DNA from 2 places in the Pseudonocardia sp. ICBG601 genome. Region 1 is predicted to be linked to the other one. Evidence: riboswitches for the same ligand, from Rfam matches in the RefSeq annotation. Region 1 holds a riboswitch; the other holds the start of a gene.
The links. A riboswitch is a leader RNA that binds a small molecule or an ion and turns the genes downstream of it on or off. The one in region 1 is predicted to bind guanidine.
Positions count from the first base shown of each region.

Region 2: another riboswitch for guanidine. It lies ahead of KPL57_RS34300 (multidrug efflux SMR transporter); the one in region 1 lies ahead of KPL57_RS63545 (IS256 family transposase).

Region 1 covers NZ_JAHLJA010000241.1:13,609-17,812, forward strand. Annotated here, with positions in the region: gene KPL57_RS63525 (YdcF family protein) at 1-385, shown strand, start outside; gene KPL57_RS63530 (LysE family translocator) at 391-1,026, opposite strand; gene KPL57_RS63535 (VOC family protein) at 1,074-1,454, opposite strand; gene KPL57_RS63540 (hypothetical protein) at 1,553-1,804, opposite strand; guanidine-III (ykkC-III) riboswitch at 1,877-1,942, shown strand; gene KPL57_RS63545 (IS256 family transposase) at 2,083-3,363, shown strand; gene KPL57_RS63550 (multidrug efflux SMR transporter) at 3,404-3,709, shown strand; gene KPL57_RS63555 (hypothetical protein) at 3,788-4,099, opposite strand; gene KPL57_RS63560 ((2Fe-2S)-binding protein) at 4,195-4,204, opposite strand, start outside.
Region 2 covers NZ_JAHLJA010000148.1:1,064,971-1,069,174, forward strand. Annotated here, with positions in the region: gene KPL57_RS34285 (molybdopterin cofactor-binding domain-containing protein) at 1-1,128, shown strand, start outside; gene KPL57_RS34290 ((2Fe-2S)-binding protein) at 1,139-1,609, shown strand; gene KPL57_RS34295 (hypothetical protein) at 1,695-2,012, shown strand; gene KPL57_RS34300 (multidrug efflux SMR transporter) at 2,078-2,392, opposite strand; guanidine-III (ykkC-III) riboswitch at 2,413-2,479, opposite strand; gene KPL57_RS34305 (hypothetical protein) at 2,552-2,809, shown strand; gene KPL57_RS34310 (VOC family protein) at 2,845-3,213, shown strand; gene KPL57_RS34315 (hypothetical protein) at 3,273-3,635, shown strand; gene KPL57_RS34320 (LysE family translocator) at 3,659-4,204, shown strand, end outside.

The DNA of each region.
Region 1 (4,204 bases):
CGGTCCCGACGAGCCGGTCGCCGAGGCCGTCGCGATGGCCGACTACCTGGTCGCCCGCGGCGTGCCGTCGGAGAAGATCCTGCGCGAGGACCGGTCGAGGACGACGCAGGAGAACCTCGAGTTCAGCCGGGCGCTCATGATCGAACGGCTGCCCGACCATCGCTGCGTCATCGTCACCAACGACTTCCATGCGTTCCGGGCCGCGCTCACCGCCCGCCGGGTCGGGGTGAACGGCCAGGTCGTCGGCGCGCCGACCGCCCGCTACTACCGGCCCAGCGCCACCCTGCGGGAGTTCGTCGCGATCCTGGCCGAGCACCCGGTCCTGAACGGCGCGATCTGCCTCGCGCTGGTCGTGCTCGGGGTCGTGGTCGGCCTCGGCCGGTAGCCGCCCTACTGCGACGACCCCGTCGCCGCCACCCCGACGCCGAGCCCGATCATGGCGAGCCCACCGGCACCGCCCACGGCCGCGATCCGCCTCGGCGACGACGCGAACCAGTCCCTGGCCGATCCCGCGGCGAGGGCCCACACGCTGTCGAGCACCAGGCCGATGGCGACGAAGAGCGCCCCCAGCAGCAGGATCTGCGTGCCGACAGGCCCACGCACGTCGACGAACTGGGGCAGGAACGCGACGAAGAAGACGACGGACTTCGGGTTCAGCACGCCCACCACCAGGCCGTCGACGACGCTGCGGGCCGCGCCGATGCGTCGGCCCTCGGCGGAGCGCTGCATCGCGCGGACGACGTCGTGTCGGTGCCGGAACGCCGCGATCCCCAGGTACACGAGGTAGGCGGCCCCCACCAGCTTGAGGACGGTGAACGCGGCAGCAGACTGTGCGACGAGCTGCCCGAGGCCGACGGCCACCGCGACCACCTGCAGGAAGACACCGACGGCGTTGCCGAGGACCGTCGCGAGCGCCGCGGACCGACCGGCCGCGAGCGCACGACCGACGGTGAAGACGACGCTGGGTCCGGGGATGGCGATGACGACCGCCGCAGCGGCGGCGAAGGCGAGCAGTCGATGGTCCACGGCGAGAGCCTCCGCCGACCGGCCACCGGCGTCGACCCCTTTCCCGGTCAGGCTCCGGACGACGCGGGTCCACCCCCGCCGTCGACGACGCAGAACCGGTTGCCCTCCGGGTCCTGCATGATCACGTAGTCAGCGTCGGCGGGCCGGTGGCGCCACGGGACCTCCTGTGCACCGAGGGCGACCAGGCGCCTGACCTCGGCCTGCTGGTCCTCGGCGTACAGGTCCAGGTGGATGCGCGGCGGCAGGACCCGCTCGGACGGCGCGACGTCGAGCGACACGTTCGGGCCGGGGCGGCCGTCGCGCGGGCGCAGGAGCGCGAAGTCGTCGTCGACGGGGGTGCGCAGCTCGTAGTCCAGGGCCGCGGTCCAGAACCGGATCTGCCCCGCCAGATCGTCGACCCGGATGACGACCGATCCCACGACCAGCATGGCGGCGACCGTAGCCCGCAGCGGGCTCCCGGGCAGGACGGCGCGGTGGGTCCGCTCCTGGTGGCCGTGTCGGCCCGTCCTCGCGGGCGCCCCGGCGGTCAGCGCAGGCGGGCGATCAGCCGGCCGATCCACCACAGCAACGCCGCGCACCCGCACAGCAGCCCGACGGCGAGCAGCAGCATTCCGTAGTCCTCCCAGCCGGGCCGCCACACCGGCGGGGGCTCGTCGAGGGGGACGTACCGGACGTAGCGCTCGTACGGGGGGCCGAACACCGACCGCAGCCAGGACGGCAGCATGATCATCCCGCCGGTGAACAGACACAACCCCGCGACGACGGCGAGCAGACGCACCCGGCGAGCGTAGGTCCCGGTCCGACCGGTCACCATCGCTCGACCCGGGCGCGGCGCTCCGCCATCCTGGTACCGGACCGCCCCCCGGCGGCTCCCCGGACGAGACGCGCCGTACCCGGAACGCCAAGACGACGCATCCCCTCCGGAAGGAGCTCGTCATGGCATGGATGAGCAATGCTTGAGACCTGTGGATGACCTGGAGGGGCCGTACCCTCCCGGTGATCTTGAGGCTCTGAAGCAAGGTCGGCGGGTCAACGCCGGCCGGAAGGGTACGACCCGTGCTCACCGTAGTTCCTGGAGCTGCTGACACCGATGAACCCCGCCGGGGCGGCGGCTCGCTGATCGACGACCTGGTCCGCGAAGGCGCCCGCCGGATGCTGGCCGAGGCGTTGCAGGCCGAGGTCGATGACTACATCGCCCGCCACGCTGAGGAGCGCGACGAGCACGGCCGGCGGCTCGTGGTCCGCAACGGCACCCACCAGCCCCGCGAGGTCCTCACCTCGGCCGGCGCGGTCGAGGTTGTCGCCCCGCGGGTCGACGACCGCCGCATCGATCCCGAGACCGGGCACCGCTGCAGGTTCTCCTCGGCGATCCTGCCGCGATGGTGCCGCCGCACTCCGAAGATCACCGAGGTGTTACCGCTGCTGTATCTGCACGGACTCTCGACCGGGGACTTCGTGCCCGCGCTCGGGCAGTTCCTCGGCTCCACCGCGGGCCTGTCGGCGTCGATGGTCACCAGACTGACCGAGACCTGGAAGACCGAACAGCAGACCTTCTCCCGCCGAGACCTGTCCGGTGTGGACTACGTCTACCTGTGGGCCGACGGGATCCACGTCAACATCCGCCTCGAGGAACACAAGCTGTGCCTACTCGTGCTCATCGGAGTCCGCGCGGACGGCGGCAAGGAACTCGTCGCCCTGACCGATGGCTACCGCGAGTCGAGCGAGTCCTGGGCCGATCTGCTGCGCGACTGCGCGCGGCGCGGCATGCGAGCACCCGTGCTCGCGGTCGCTGACGGCGCGCTCGGGTTCTGGGGCGCGCTGCGCGAGGTGTTCCCGCAGACCCGCGAGCAGCGCTGCTGGGTCCACAAGACCGCCAATGTCCTTGCCGCGCTGCCGAAGTCAGCGCATCCGGGGGCGAAGAAGGCGCTGACCGAGATCTGGAACGCCGAGGACAAGCGCAGAGCCCTCGACGCCGTGGCCCGCTTCGAGGCCGCCTACCGGGCGAAGTTCGGCAAGGCCGTCACGAAGATCGGTGACGACCTCGACGAACTGCTCGCCTTCTACGACTTCCCCGCCGAACACTGGCAACACCTACGCACCACGAACCCGATCGAGTCCACGTTCGCGACCGTCCGCCACCGCACCCGGGTCACCCGCGGGCCCGGGTCACGCGCGGCCGGACTGGCGATGGCGTTCAAACTCATCGAGGCCGCCCAGAACCGATGGCGCGCCGTGAACGGACCGCACCTGGTCGCCCTCGTCCGAGCCGGAGCCCGATTCGACGCCGGCCGCCTCGTCGAACGACCCGATGCCCACACCCACACCGAAGCCGCCTAAAAGATCTTCATCCACAGGTCTTGACGATTGCTCGGCATGGATCTACCTCGTGGTCTCCGGTGTGCTGGAGACGGTGTGGGCCGCGGCGCTGTCGCAGAGCCGCGGGTTCAGCAGGCTCGGCCCGTCGCTGCTGTTCGCGGGCGCGCTGGCTCTGAGCATGACCGGGCTGGCCCTGGCGTTGCGCGACCTGCCCGTCGGCACCGCGTACGCCGTGTGGGTCGGCATCGGCGCGGTCGGCACCGCGCTCTACGGCATGGCGGCCCTCGGCGAGCCGGCGACGACGGCGCGGCTGCTGTGCCTGCTCGCGATCGTCGCCGGTGTGGTGGGGCTGAAGGTCCTGCACTGACGGGCCGGCACCGACCCGGGAACGACGGCGGGGCCGGCACCCCGTGAGGAGTACCGGCCCCGCCGCCGTGGGAGCCCCTTACTCGAAGGGTCCGTCCTTCAGCAGCCCACCGGCCGGCCCCTCGACGAAGCGGGGGTCGGCCTGCGGGATCTCGGTGTCGGTGCCGTTGACGCCGTCGGGCCGGTTGCTCGACGAGACGGCGTCGGCCGAGTCGAAGAAGCCGTAACCGAGGGTGTCAGTGGTCTCCAGCACCGCGTCCAGGCCCTGGGTCGGGCTCTGCGTGCTGGGGTAGCCGTGCTCGGCGTCGGTGTCCGTGTCGGCCGAGGCGATCCCGGCCAGCGGGAAGGCCACCGCGGCGAACGCGCCGACGGCGATGAGGGAGCGTCGCATCCGGTTCTGCATCGAATCCGTCCTTCGGTGTGGGGAGCTGGCCGTTCACACTAACGGCCTAGAGTGGTGCGGCGTAGGCACTCGCCGCGGCGGCGTCACATGTTG
Region 2 (4,204 bases), on a different contig from region 1:
TTCCACGTCACCCAGGGCGGCGGTTCCTTCGGCCGCAAGCTCTTCTTCGACGCCGCGGAGGAGGCCGCCGAGGTCTCCCAGCTGATGGGCAAGCCGGTCAAGCTGATGTGGACCCGCGCCGACGACTCCCGTCAGGGCCGGGTGCACCCGATGGCCACCAGCCGGGTGCGGGCCCAGGTCAGCGGGGACACCGTCACGAGCTTCGAGATCCGTCACACCAGCGTGGCCACCGAGGGCAACCCCGGTCTCGGCGAGGCGATCACCGCGGCGGCGCAGAAGGCCCCGGGCGGCAACTACACGGTCTCGCAGAGCCTCTACGTGCTCACCCAGACCAACCCGTACAACGTCGGCGTCGCGACCTCGCTGCTCAACGAGGTCGACATGCGGTTCAACACCAGCTCGATGCGCAACATCTACTCGCCCGACACGGCGACTGCGCGGGAGCTGATGGTGGACCGGGTCGCGGAGAAGATGGGCAAGGACCCGTACGAGTTCCGGTCCGCCTACACCAAGCTGACCCGCTGGAAGAACGTCGTCGACCGGGCCGCCCAGGAGGCGGACTGGGGCAAGTCGATGCCGAAGGGCACCGCCCAGGGCATCGCGATGCACGTCGAGTACAAGGGCGTCGCCTGCGCCGTCGTCGAGCTCGACTGCCGCCCCGAGACCGTGGACCGGAAGATCCGTTCCGCGCGCACCGGTCCGCGCGTCACGAAGGTGACCTACGTCGTCGACGCCGGCTTGATCATCAACCCGCGTGGCTACGAGGCCCAGATGATGGGCGGCATCAACGACGGCATCGCGATGACGCTGACGTCGGGCCTGCACCTCGACGACGGGCACTTCATCGAGGCCAGCTGGGACAACTACTTCTACACCCGGCAGTGGAACACCCCGCCGGAGATGAACATCGTCCTCATCGAGGATTCCGAGTCCCCCGAGCCCGGCGGAGCCGGCGAGTTCGGCGTGGCCGCGACCTGCGGCGCGATCGCCTGCGCCTACGCCCGCGCGACCGGGAAGGTCCCGACCGAGTTCCCGATCCTGCACAACGAGCCGCTGCCGTTCGAGCCGTACCCGACCGTCCCGCCGATCCCGCCGTCGCCGACCAACGGCCTCGACGTCGCCCGCTGAGAGGACTGACATGCCTTCCCACACCTTCACGGTCAACGGCGAGAAGGTCACCGTCGACGTCGAGGACGACGTCCGCGTGCTCTGGGTCCTGCGCGACATGCTCGGGGTGACCGGTCCGAAGTACGGCTGCGGGATCAACGTCTGCAAGGCCTGCACCAGCCACATCAACGGCAAGGCGTTCAACCCCTGCTCGGTGCCGGTCGGCGCCATCTCCGAGTCCGACGAGATCACCACCATCGAGGGGATCGCGAAGGGCGAGGAGCTGCACCCGATGCAGCAGGCCTGGATCGACAACGACGTCGCCCAGTGCGGCTACTGCCAGCCCGGCCAGATCATGGCGGCGATCGACCTGGTCAAGCGGTGCGCGGCCGAGGGGCGCTCCATCGACGACGAGGCCCTGGACGAGATCCGCAACATCTGCCGGTGCGGCACCTACAACCGCATCCGCGAGGCCATCAAGGCCGGCGCCGACAACATGTGAGCCGGGTGCGGCGTGCTCCGTATGCCGCATCTCACTGGGCCGTTAGTGTGAACGGTCTGCTCCCCGCTACCGAAGGACGGATTCGATGAAGAACCGGATGCGACGCTCGCTGATCGCCGTCGGCGCCCTCGCGGCCGTGGCGTTCCCGCTGGCCGGGATCGCCGCCGCCGACACCGACGAGGGTCACGGCTACCCCAGCACACAGAGCCCCACCCAGGGCCTCGACGCGGTGGGAGCCACCGTCGGGACCTTCGGGGCGAGCTTCCTCGACGCCGCCGACACGTTCTCGCCGAGCAACCGGCCCGACGGCGTCAACGGCACCGACACCGAGATCCCGCAGCCTGACCCGCGCTTCGTCGAGGGTCCGGCCGGCGGGCTGGTGAAGGACGGACCCTTCGAGTAAGGGGCTCCCAGACGGCGGGGCCGGCGCTCCTCACGGGGGTGCCGGCCCCGTCGTCGTACCGGGACTCAGTGCAGGACCTTCAGCCCCACCACACCCGCGACGATCGCGAGCAGGCACAACAGCCGCGCCGTCGTCGCCGGCTCGCCGAGGGCGGCCATGCCGTAGAGCGCGGTGCCGACCGCGCCGATGCCGACCCACACGGCGTACGCGGTGCCGACCGGCAGGTCGCGCAACGCCAGGGCCAGCCCGCTCATGCTCAGGGCGAGCGCGCCCGCGAACAGCAGCGACGGACCGAGCCTGCTGAACCCGCGGCTCCGCGACAGCGCCGCGGCCCACACCGTCTCCAGCACACCGGAGACCACGAGGTAGATCCATGCCATGACGAGCTCCTCCCGGAAGGGATGCGTCGTCTTGGCGTTCCGGGTACGGCGCGTCTCGTCCGGGGAGCCGCCGGGTGGGCGGTCCGGTACCAGCATGGCGGACCGCCGGGCCCGGGTCGAGTGATGGTGACCGGTCGGACCGCCGCCTACCCTTCTCGGGTGCGCCTGCTCGCCGTCGTCGCGGGGTCGTGCCTGTTCACCGGCGGGATGGTGCTGCTGCCGTCCTGGCTGGACCGGGTGCTGCCCGATCCGGACGACCAGCCGTACGTGTACTACCTCCCGCCCGGCGCCCCCGACCCGCCCGGTCCGGACCTGACCTGGCCGATCCTGGGAGCGGTGCTGGTCGGCATCGGCCTGGTCTGCGGGGGAGCGGCGCTGCTGTGGCTGGTGTTCCGGCTGATCTCCCGGCTGCGCTGAGGCTCGAGCCGCATCGATCCCGCTACCGTCGTCGCATGCTGGTCGTCGGCTCGATCGTCCTGCGCGTCACCGACCTCGCACGACAGGTCCGGTTCTGGACCGAGGCGCTCGGCTACGAGGCGCGCACCCCCGCGGACGACGACTTCGTGCTCCTCCGCCCGGGCGACGGCCGCCCCGGCCCGAACGTCTCGCTCGACGTCGCCCCGTCCGAGCGGGTCCTGCCGCCGCGCATCCACCTGGACCTCTACGCCGACGACCAGCAGGCCGAGGTCCGGCGCCTGGTCGCCCTCGGCGCGCAGGAGGTCCCCTGGGGCAACCGGCCGGCCGACGCCGACTACGTGATCATGCAGGACCCCGAGGGCAACCGGTTCTGCGTCGTCGACGGTGGGGACCGGCGGCCGTGACCGGTGTGGACGACGGGCGGTCGTCGACGCGTCCGCCCGGACAGGACGAGGTGCTGACGGTGACGGAACCCGGAACCCTGATCCGCGACGTCCGCGTGTTCGACGGCCGGGCCGTCGTCGCCGCCGACTCGGTCCGTGTCGCGAACGGACTGATCACCGAGGTGGGCGAGGGCCTCGGGCCGGGACCGGACGAGCAGGTCGTCGAGGGTGCGGGGGCGACACTGCTCCCGGGCCTGATCGACGCCCACACCCACGTCTTCCCGGGCAGCCCGGAGCAGGCGCTGCTGTTCGGCGTCACCACCGAGCTCGACATGGTCGCCGGCCCGTCGGTGGCCCGGGCCCTGCGCGCCGAGGCCTCGCACCGGGACGACATGGCCGACCTGCGCACGGCGGCGGCGCCCGATACGGGCTCGACACCGTAGGCGGGTCGGCGGACGCTTCCGCCGTGGACCATCGACTCCTCGCGTTCGCCGCCGCCGCGGCGGTCGTCATCGTCATCCCCGGACCCAGCGTCGTGTTCACCGTCGGCCGCGCGCTCGCGGCCGGCCGGTCCGCCGCCCTGGCGACGGTCGTCGGCAACGCCGTCGGCGTCTTCCTGCAGGTGGTCGCGGTGGCGGTGGGCCTCGGGCACCTCGTCGCCCGGTCCGCTGTGGCGTTCACCGTCCTGAAGCTGGTGGGCGCCGCCTACCTGGTGTACCTGGGGATCGCGGCGTTCCGGCACCGGCACGACGTCGTCCGCGCGATGCAGCGCTCCGCCGGTGACGCCCGGCGGGTGGGTCCGGCCCGCAGCGTCGCCGACGGGCTGGTGGTCGGCCTGCTGAACCCGAAGTCCGTCGTCTTCTTCGTCGCGTTCCTGCCCCAGTTCGTCGACGCCCGCGGGCCGGTCGTCACGCAGATCCTGCTGCTGGGGGCGTTCTTCGTCGCCATCGGCCTGGTGCTCGACAGCGTGTGGGCCCTCGCCGCCGGTTCGGCCCGGGCCTGGTTCGCCTCC